2 regions of the Streptomyces sp. NBC_01092 genome follow, and region 1 is predicted to be linked to the other one. Evidence: riboswitches for the same ligand, from Rfam matches in the RefSeq annotation. Region 1 holds a riboswitch; the other holds the start of a gene.
The links. Region 1 has a riboswitch for cyclic di-AMP ahead of OG254_RS20170 (transglycosylase family protein). Riboswitches for the same ligand answer to the same signal wherever they lie in the genome.

Region 2: linked by a shared signal. The riboswitch ahead of OG254_RS29815 (NlpC/P60 family protein) and the one ahead of OG254_RS20170 (transglycosylase family protein) in region 1 are both predicted to bind cyclic di-AMP.

The regions. Positions count from the first base shown of each region.
Region 1 covers NZ_CP108659.1:4,498,518-4,502,710, forward strand. The annotation lists gene eno (phosphopyruvate hydratase) at 1-1,140, opposite strand, end outside; gene OG254_RS20170 (transglycosylase family protein) at 1,468-2,157, opposite strand; cyclic di-AMP (ydaO/yuaA leader) riboswitch at 2,162-2,361, opposite strand; gene OG254_RS20175 (transglycosylase family protein) at 2,570-3,634, opposite strand; gene OG254_RS20180 (cytochrome P450) at 3,801-4,193, opposite strand, start outside.
Region 2 covers NZ_CP108659.1:6,508,434-6,512,626, reverse strand. The annotation lists gene pcrA (DNA helicase PcrA) at 1-1,753, opposite strand, end outside; cyclic di-AMP (ydaO/yuaA leader) riboswitch at 2,139-2,308, shown strand; gene OG254_RS29815 (NlpC/P60 family protein) at 2,316-3,509, shown strand; gene OG254_RS29810 (tellurite resistance/C4-dicarboxylate transporter family protein) at 3,673-4,193, shown strand, end outside.

The DNA of each region.
Region 1 (4,193 bases):
GACGGCCAGGTCGGCGATGGTGACGTCCTCGGTCTCGCCGGAGCGGTGGGACATCATGCACTTGAAGCCGCTGCGCTGGGCGAGCTCGACGGCGTCCAGGGTCTCGGTGAGCGAGCCGATCTGGTTGACCTTGACGAGCAGCGCGTTGGCGGCGCCGTCGTCGATGCCGCGGGCCAGGCGCTCCGGGTTGGTGACGAAGAGGTCGTCGCCGACGATCTGGACCTTGTCGCCCAGCTTGTCGGTGAGGACCTTCCAGCCGGCCCAGTCGTCCTCGAACAGCGGGTCCTCGATGGAGACGAGCGGGTAGGCCGCCACGAGCTCCTCGTAGTACTCCGTCATCTCGGCGGCGGAGCGCTCCTTGCCCTCGAAGAGGTACTTGCCGTCCTTGTAGAACTCGGAGGCGGCGACGTCGAGCGCGAGGGCGATCTGCTCACCGGGGGCGTAGCCGGCTTCCTTGATGGCCTCGAGGATGAGGTCGAGGGCCTCGCGGTTGGAGCCGAGGTTCGGGGCGAAGCCGCCCTCGTCGCCGAGGCCGGTGGCCAGGCCCTTGCTCTTCAGGACCTTCTTGAGGGTGTGGTAGACCTCGGTGCCCCAGCGCAGCGCCTCGGAGAAGGACTCCGCGCCGATCGGCGCGATCATGAACTCCTGGATGTCCACGTTGGAGTCGGCGTGCGAGCCGCCGTTCAGGATGTTCATCATCGGCACCGGCAGCAGGTGCGCGTTCGGGCCGCCCAGGTAGCGGAACAGCGGCAGGTCGCTGGCCTCGGAGGCGGCGTGGGCGACGGCGAGCGAGACGCCGAGGATGGCGTTGGCGCCGAGGGAGCCCTTGTTGTCGGTGGCGTCCAGGTCGAACATGGCCTGGTCGATCAGGCGCTGCTCGGTGGCGTCGTAGCCGACCAGCTCGGGGCCGATCTGCTCGATGACGGCGAGGACGGCCTTCTCGACGCCCTTGCCCTGGTAACGGTTGGGGTCACCGTCGCGGAGCTCGATGGCCTCGAAGGCACCGGTCGAGGCGCCGGACGGAACGGCGGCACGACCCGTGCTGCCGTCGTCGAGGCCGACCTCGACCTCGACCGTGGGGTTGCCTCGGGAGTCCAGGATTTCCCGGGCTACGACGACGTCGATGGACGGCACGAGCATCTCCTTCTTCGGATGTGACGCGGGTACGCAGACCGCGGAGGGTGCTGCGAGACGAGCCTAACCGGCCCGGGGGCTTCGGCCAGTGGTCGACCGCCCCGTGGACAGAACCGAGAGCGAATTGTTTCCGAACGGAACAAAAACCCGCGGTGGCGGACACCGTGCCGGACGGCGGTCCGGGAGCCGGCGCAAAAGAAAGCCCCGCCCCGGTGCGTACGGGGGAAAACGCACCGAGGCGGGGAGCTCGCGGGGACGGGGGTGACCCTCACGACGCCTTCACTATCAGCACCACGGATATGAAGGCGCTGTGGTTCAACTGTCGCGCAGGTATTACTTCAGGTGCAGCTGCTGACCGGGGTAGATCAGGTTGGCGTCCTCGACGATGTCCTTGTTCAGCTTGAAGAGCTTCTCCCAGCCGCCCTTGACGTCGTGGTCCGCGGCGATCGAGCTGAGGGTGTCACCCTTGACGACCTTGTACTCGCCGTCGCCCTTCTTGACCTTCTTGCCGGTCGGGGTGGTGACGGTCTTGGTGCTCTTCTTCGCGGCCGGACGGTCGGCGGAGCGGGAGGCCGACTGCTGCTCGGTGGAGCGGGTGGTCGACTCGGTGCTCTGCGAGGAGCCGCCGGTGGAGGAGCCGGAGTACGCGGCGCTCGACAGGCCGACGCCGCAGTTCGGCCAGGCACCCTTGCCCTGGCCCGCGAGGACCTTCTCGCCTATCTCGATCTGCTGGGCCTTGGTGGCCTGGTCGGCGGTGGAGGCGTACTGGGTGCCGCCGTACGCGGCCCAGGTGGAGGCGGAGAACTGCAGACCGCCGTAGTAGCCGTTGCCGGTGTTGATCGACCAGTTGCCGCCGGCCTCGCACTGGGCGACGGCGTCCCACTCGGAGGCGGTGGCGGCCGAGGCGCTGCCGGCCGCCATCAGCGGGGCGGCGACGGCGGCGGCACCGGTGACGCCGACGACGGCGATGGCGCGAGCGGTCTTGGACGGACGACGGTGCTTGCCCTTGCTGGAAAACAGCATGGAGAGATCCCCTCACCGACGCCTGCGAGGTGAGCTGTCGGGTTCGGGCCGGTTGAGTTGCCCGGCCGCGCACGTCCGCCTTTCGGCTCGCGTTGCGCGGCTCCACCCCAAGCCGGCTCCGGCTGCGCGGCCCCGAAGGGCCTCAACTACCGGACCCGGCGCAAACCTTGGGTCCCCCGCTCCTGCCTACGGCGCTTTACGCGACGACTGTTCCCGTACGGCCGCCGGCAGGATTCGGCGTGACGGCTGTCGGGGCTCACTCTGGTGGCGAGCGGTCCCGACCGTAGACACGCGATTCGCGGAATGACAAAGACGATCAGGGCTTCTGAGATCTATCTCTCACTACATTCAAAACGGACATTCATCGCGAAATGTGACGCGAACTCCCGCTGTTTTTCGCCCTGTTCGACCGCTATTTGACAGGGACGTCCAGGGTCTGACCGGGGGCGATGTGGTTCGCGTCGACCCCTATGGCCTTCTGGTTCGCCTTGTACAGCGCACGCCACCCGCCGTCGAGGTCAAGGGAGTCGGCGATGGAGGCGAGAGTGTCGCCCTCGCGGACCTCGTACGAGGCGTGGCGACCGGTGGACTTGGTGGCCACCTCGGAGGTGTTCTCGTCGGCGCTGGGGCCGCGGTGCCGACCGGCGCCGGCCGTCACTCCCTCGACCGCGCCTTCGGTCGCGCCGTCGACCGAACTGGTGTCGACGAGACCCCAGGAGCCCGCATCCTGCGACCAGTTGTCCTGATTGTCCGCCTTGGGCGTCTCGACGGGCGAGCTCTTCGGCGACTGCAAGTCCGTCGCCTCGGGGGACGCATCGGGCTTCGAGGACTTGTCGGACTTGGAGGATGAAGACGGCGAAGAAGAGGACTTCCCGGGCGATTCGGACGAAGCGTCGGGAGTGCCGCTGGCCGACTTCGAGGGGTCGCCGGACGGCGTCGATGCGTCGGGGGAACCGCTGGAGTCGGAGGAGTCAGAGGAGTCGGACTCCGGCGACGCATCAGACGAATTCGACGAGCCGGACGAATCAAGCAATCCGGAGGATCCGGACACCTCGGAGGGCGAGTCGTCGTCCACTCCGGTGTCGAGGTCGATCGATCCGGACTTCTTGGTGAGCCCGTTGAGCACGGCGCACGTGCCCCAGGGGCTGGTCCCCTGGTCCGCGAGGATGTCCTGGGCCACGGCTATCTGCTGGGAGCGGCTGGCCAGGTCGGGGCTGGAGGCGTAGTCGAGACCGCCGTACTGCTCCCAGTCCTCCTGGGTCAACTGGAGTCCGCCGTAGTGTCCGTTGCCGCTGTCGGCGCTCCACGAGCCGCCGCTCTCGCACTCGGCCACCTTGTCCCACACGGTGCCGTCGGCGGCGCTCGCGCCACTGGCGCCGAGGAGCGGGATGGCGATTGCGGACCCGGTCACTCCGGCCGCGACGAGGAGAGCCGGAGCCTGACGGGGGCGACGGTGACGACCGTTCCCGGAGAGCATGCGGGGACCTTTCACGAGACAGCAGAGAACGCGGCGCTTGAAACCTGGGCGCCTTGTTGATCCGTGAACGTATAGGCAGACGATCACTTGTCACAAGTTAATGCCGCGTAGATCACGTGAAGATCACAGAATTGAGCGCGATTCACGTTTTCGGCGGTGGACACACTCACCCAACTGGGGTGAACTCCACCGGAAGCGTGCGCAGTCCGCGCATGATGAGGCCGCCGCGCCATCTCAACTCCCCTGGGTCCACTGCGAGTCGGAGGTCCGGGAGGCGGGTGAGGAGCGTGGCGAGGGCGGTCTGGCCCTCCAGCCGGGCGAGCGGGGCGCCGAGGCAGTAGTGGATGCCGTGGCCGTAACCGAGGTGCTGGTTGTCGCGGCGGCTGAGATCGAGCACCTCCGGGTCGGCGAACCGCTCCGGGTCACGGTCGGCCGCGGCCAGGACGACGAGGACGGGGTCGCCGGCCGCGATGTCCTGCCCGCCGAGGCTGAGCGGTTCGGTCGCGAAGCGCCAGGTGGCGAGCTCGACGGGGCCGTCGTAGCGCAGGAGTTCCTCGAC
Region 2 (4,193 bases), 2.0 Mb from region 1:
TCTCGTCCTGAGGGTCGGTGGAGGCCTGCAACTCGGCCAGGTACCCGGTCCGTTCGAGGACCGCCTCCAGGACGGTCGCCGGTCCCGCGCCGGACTCGACGATCGTACGGAGCTCCTCCATCAGCGTGTTGAACCGCTTGACGGCGTTCGTCGACCGCGCGGCCATGCCGTACGCCTCGTCGACCCGCCGCAGCGCCTGCGGGAAGCTGATCTTCTCGCGCTGCGACAGCGCGTCGATCATCGCCTCGGCGCGATCGCCGATGCCGCGCTTGGGCACGTTCAGGATCCGCCGCAGCGGCACGGAGTCCTCGGGGTTGGCCAGCACGCGCAGGTAGGCCAGGACGTCCCGGACCTCCTTGCGCTCGTAGAACCGGACGCCGCCGACGACCTTGTAGGGCAGGCCGACGCGGATGAAGATCTCTTCGAAGACACGGGACTGGGCGTTCGTACGGTAGAAGACGGCGACGTCGCCGGCCTTCGCGTCGCCCGCGTCCGTCAGTCGGTCTATCTCCTCGGCGACGAACTGTGCCTCGTCGTGCTCGGTGTCCGCGACATAGCCGGTGATGCGCGCGCCTGCGCCAGCGTTGGTCCACAGGTTCTTGGGGCGGCGGGACTCGTTGCGCTCGATGACCGCGTTGGCGGCGCTCAGGATCGTCTGGCTGGAGCGGTAGTTCTGCTCCAGCAGGATCGTCGTCGCGTCCGGGTAGTCCTCCTCGAACTGGAGGATGTTGCGGATGGTGGCGCCGCGGAAGGCGTAGATCGACTGGTCGGCGTCGCCCACCACGCACAGCTCGGCCGGCGGGACGTCGGACTCGTTCGGCGGCACGTCGACGGGGTGCTCGCGCGTGCCGACGAGCTCGCGCACGAGGGCGTACTGCGCGTGGTTGGTGTCCTGGTACTCATCCACCAGCACATGCCGGAAGCGACGGTGGTAGTGCTCGGCGACGTCCGGGAAGGCGCGCAGCAGGTTGACCGTCGTCATGATCAGGTCGTCGAAGTCGAGGGCGTTCGCCTCCCGCAACCGCGACTGGTACAGGACGTACGCCTGCGCGAGGGTCTTCTCGAAGCCGTCCGTCGCCTGGGCGGCGAAGTCCTCCTCGTCGATCAGCTCGTTCTTCAGATTGCTGATCTTGGCGCTGAAGGACTTGGGCGGAAACCGCTTGGGGTCGAGATCCAGATCACGGCACACGAGCGCCATCAGCCGCTTGCTGTCGGCGGCGTCGTAGATCGAGAAGGACGAGGTGAACCCGAGCTTCTTGCTCTCCCGGCGCAGGATGCGCACACACGCGCTGTGGAAGGTCATCACCCACATCGCGTTCGCGCGCGGGCCGACGAGGTGCTCGACGCGCTCCTTCATCTCGCCCGCGGCCTTGTTGGTGAAGGTGATCGCGAGGATCTGCCCCGGATGCACGCTCCGCTCGGCGAGCAGGTGGGCGATGCGATGGGTGAGCACCCGGGTCTTGCCGGACCCGGCCCCGGCCACGATGAGCAGCGGGGTGTCGGAGTGGACGACGGCGGCACGCTGGTTCTCGTTCAGCCCCTCCAGCAGCGCCGCGGCGTCGATGGCGGGGCGCGGGGCGCCGTCGCGGTAGTAGCCGTCCCGGTCCGGTGGCACGTCGAACTTCCCACCGAACAGATCGTCCGGAACCGGTTCCGGAGTGTGATCGTCCTCGGGCGGCGGCGGGTGTTCTTCCTCGCGGGCCCGTGGGGCCTGGAGGTCCGCCAGGAAGCTGTCGTCAAAGAGGCTGCTCATCGCTCTCCGAGTCTAGGCCGCGCCACTGACAACCCGCCGCCGCCCTCGGAACATCACCGGCCCAGGAACCCGACGATCTTCCGACCCGCTCCCCCAGCCCGCCCCATCACCCACCCCATCACCCCCCGCGACCGCTCCACCACGACCGGCAACCGACCAGGCCAGGCCGCCACTGTCAGTCCCATATCGGTTCAACCGAGACATCAAGCAGAAGGCATCCCACACCTCCGCACACCACCCCGAACCAACCACCGCCCACAAGATTTCGCTTCAAGGTCACGAAAATGTATCGGGCATATCGAACATCAACCTTCACAGGGGCCACACGAGTTGGCTACCGTGCCGGACAGGCCGTACGACCCCCTCCGGCGAACGACGCCGGGCCGCACGGCCTCCGCCGAGTCCGCACGCCTCACGGCAAGCCGGAGCCGGGGACCCACCGAACTTGGGGTGAATCGGCCCGACTTCCCTCCCGGAAGTGGCCGTAGGGCAACCCTTCCGATCCACCCGCCCGAACCCGACAGCTAACTCGGTAGGCGGAGTATGGAAGGAGTCGCCTCCCTTGGCGTCGCACCGCAAGTCGCGTCCCGCCGGTACGCGCGTAGCAGGCATACGCACCCCTGCCCTCGCCACGGCCGCCCTCACGTCCGTGGCCCTGTTGTCCCAGACGGCCAACGCCAGCCCCTCGACGGACGACAAGCCCAGCCTCGAAGAGGTCGAGAAGAAGGTCGACGACCTCTACCGCCAGGCGGAGTCGGCGACCGAGAAGTACAACGCGGCGAAGGACCAGACCACCAAGCAGCGCAAGCGCGTCGACACGCTCCTCGACGACGTCGCCCAGCGCACCCAGAAGCTCAACGAAGCGCGTGAGGAACTGGGCCGCAACGCCGCCGCGCAGTACCGCACGGGTGCCGCGGCGCCCGACACGGCGACCTTCCTCCTGGCGGACACTCCGCAGGACTACTTCGACCAGAACCAGCTGATGGACCGCATGACGGGCCGTCAGAAGGAAGCGGTCGACGACTACTTCACCCAACAGTCCGCGACGATGAAGAAGCGCCAGGAGGCCACCCGGAGCCTCGAGACGCTCACCGAGTCGCAGAGCGACCTCCAGTCCGCGAAGACCACCGTCCAGCAGAAGCTCTCCGACGCACGCGAACTTCTCTCGAAGCTGACGGCGGAGGAGAAGGCCCGCCTCGCCGCGATCGAGAAGGCCAAGCAGGAAGAGGCCGCCCGCAAGGCCGCCGAACTGGCCCGGCAGCAGGCGGAAGCCGAACGCCAGCGTCAGGAGCAGGAGGCTGCCGCCCAGCAGCAGCAGCAGGAGAGCACCGAGCCGCCCGCCGACTCGAGCGGCTCGGACTCCAGCAACTCGGACTCGTCCGCGGACTCCTCGTACGCCACCAAGGCCGAGAAGGCCCTGGCCTTCGCCCGCTCCCAGGTGGGCAAGCCGTACGTGTGGGGCGCCACCGGCCCCGACTCCTACGACTGCTCCGGCCTCACCCAGGCTGCCTGGAAGGCCGCCGGCGTGGACATCCCGCGCGTCACCTACGACCAGGTCAACGCCGGCACCACGGTCTCCCTCTCCAACGCCCAGCCCGGCGACCTGGTCTTCTTCTACGACGACATCACCCACGTGGGCATCTACATAGGCAACGGCATGATGATCCACGCCCCGAAGCCCGGCACGTACGTCCGCGAGGAGTCGATCTACTACGACGGAGAGTCGTCGATCCACAGCGTGGTCCGCCCGGCCTGACACCGGTCAGGATCGGGTGACCTCGCGACGTACCGGGGGGATCGGACGTGCCGGGGGGATCGAGGGGGAGCGAGCACGCCCCACCCCCCGGCACCGGGCGATTTCACCCCACCCCCGAGCGCGCCCCGCCTCCAACCCCCACGGCGCTCCATAGCATCGCCCCATGCCCGCCACCACCACCCCCACTTCCCCCCTCCACACCTGGTGGTCGCAGCGACCCCCCGCAGCCGGTGCCGCAGTCTTGGCCACCGGCATCCTCTCGGTGGGCTTCCACCAGACGGGCTACGAGACCCTCTCCCGCATCGCCCTCGCCCTCGCCTGCGCGGCCTGGCTCGCCCTCGCCGCCGACTTCACCGCACGGTTCCTCCTGGACCGCCCGAACTGGCTGAAGCAGGCGGCCACCCCGGCCGCCCTGACCGCCGTCGCCGCAACGACAGTCCTCGGCACCCGTTTCACCGCCCTCGGCTGGGAAACCCTCGCGGAGGCCCTCCTGGCCCTCGCCGCCGTGCTCTGGCCGGTCCTCCTGCTCGCCGTCCTGCGACACTGGCGCCGCCACATGCCCGGCGCGGTGTTCCTGGTCTGCGTGGCCACCCAGGGCCTGGCGGTCCTGGGCGCGACCCTCGCCGCCGCCGAGACGACGGCATGGCTCGCCCACGTGTCGCTCGTGTTCTTCTGGCTGGGTCT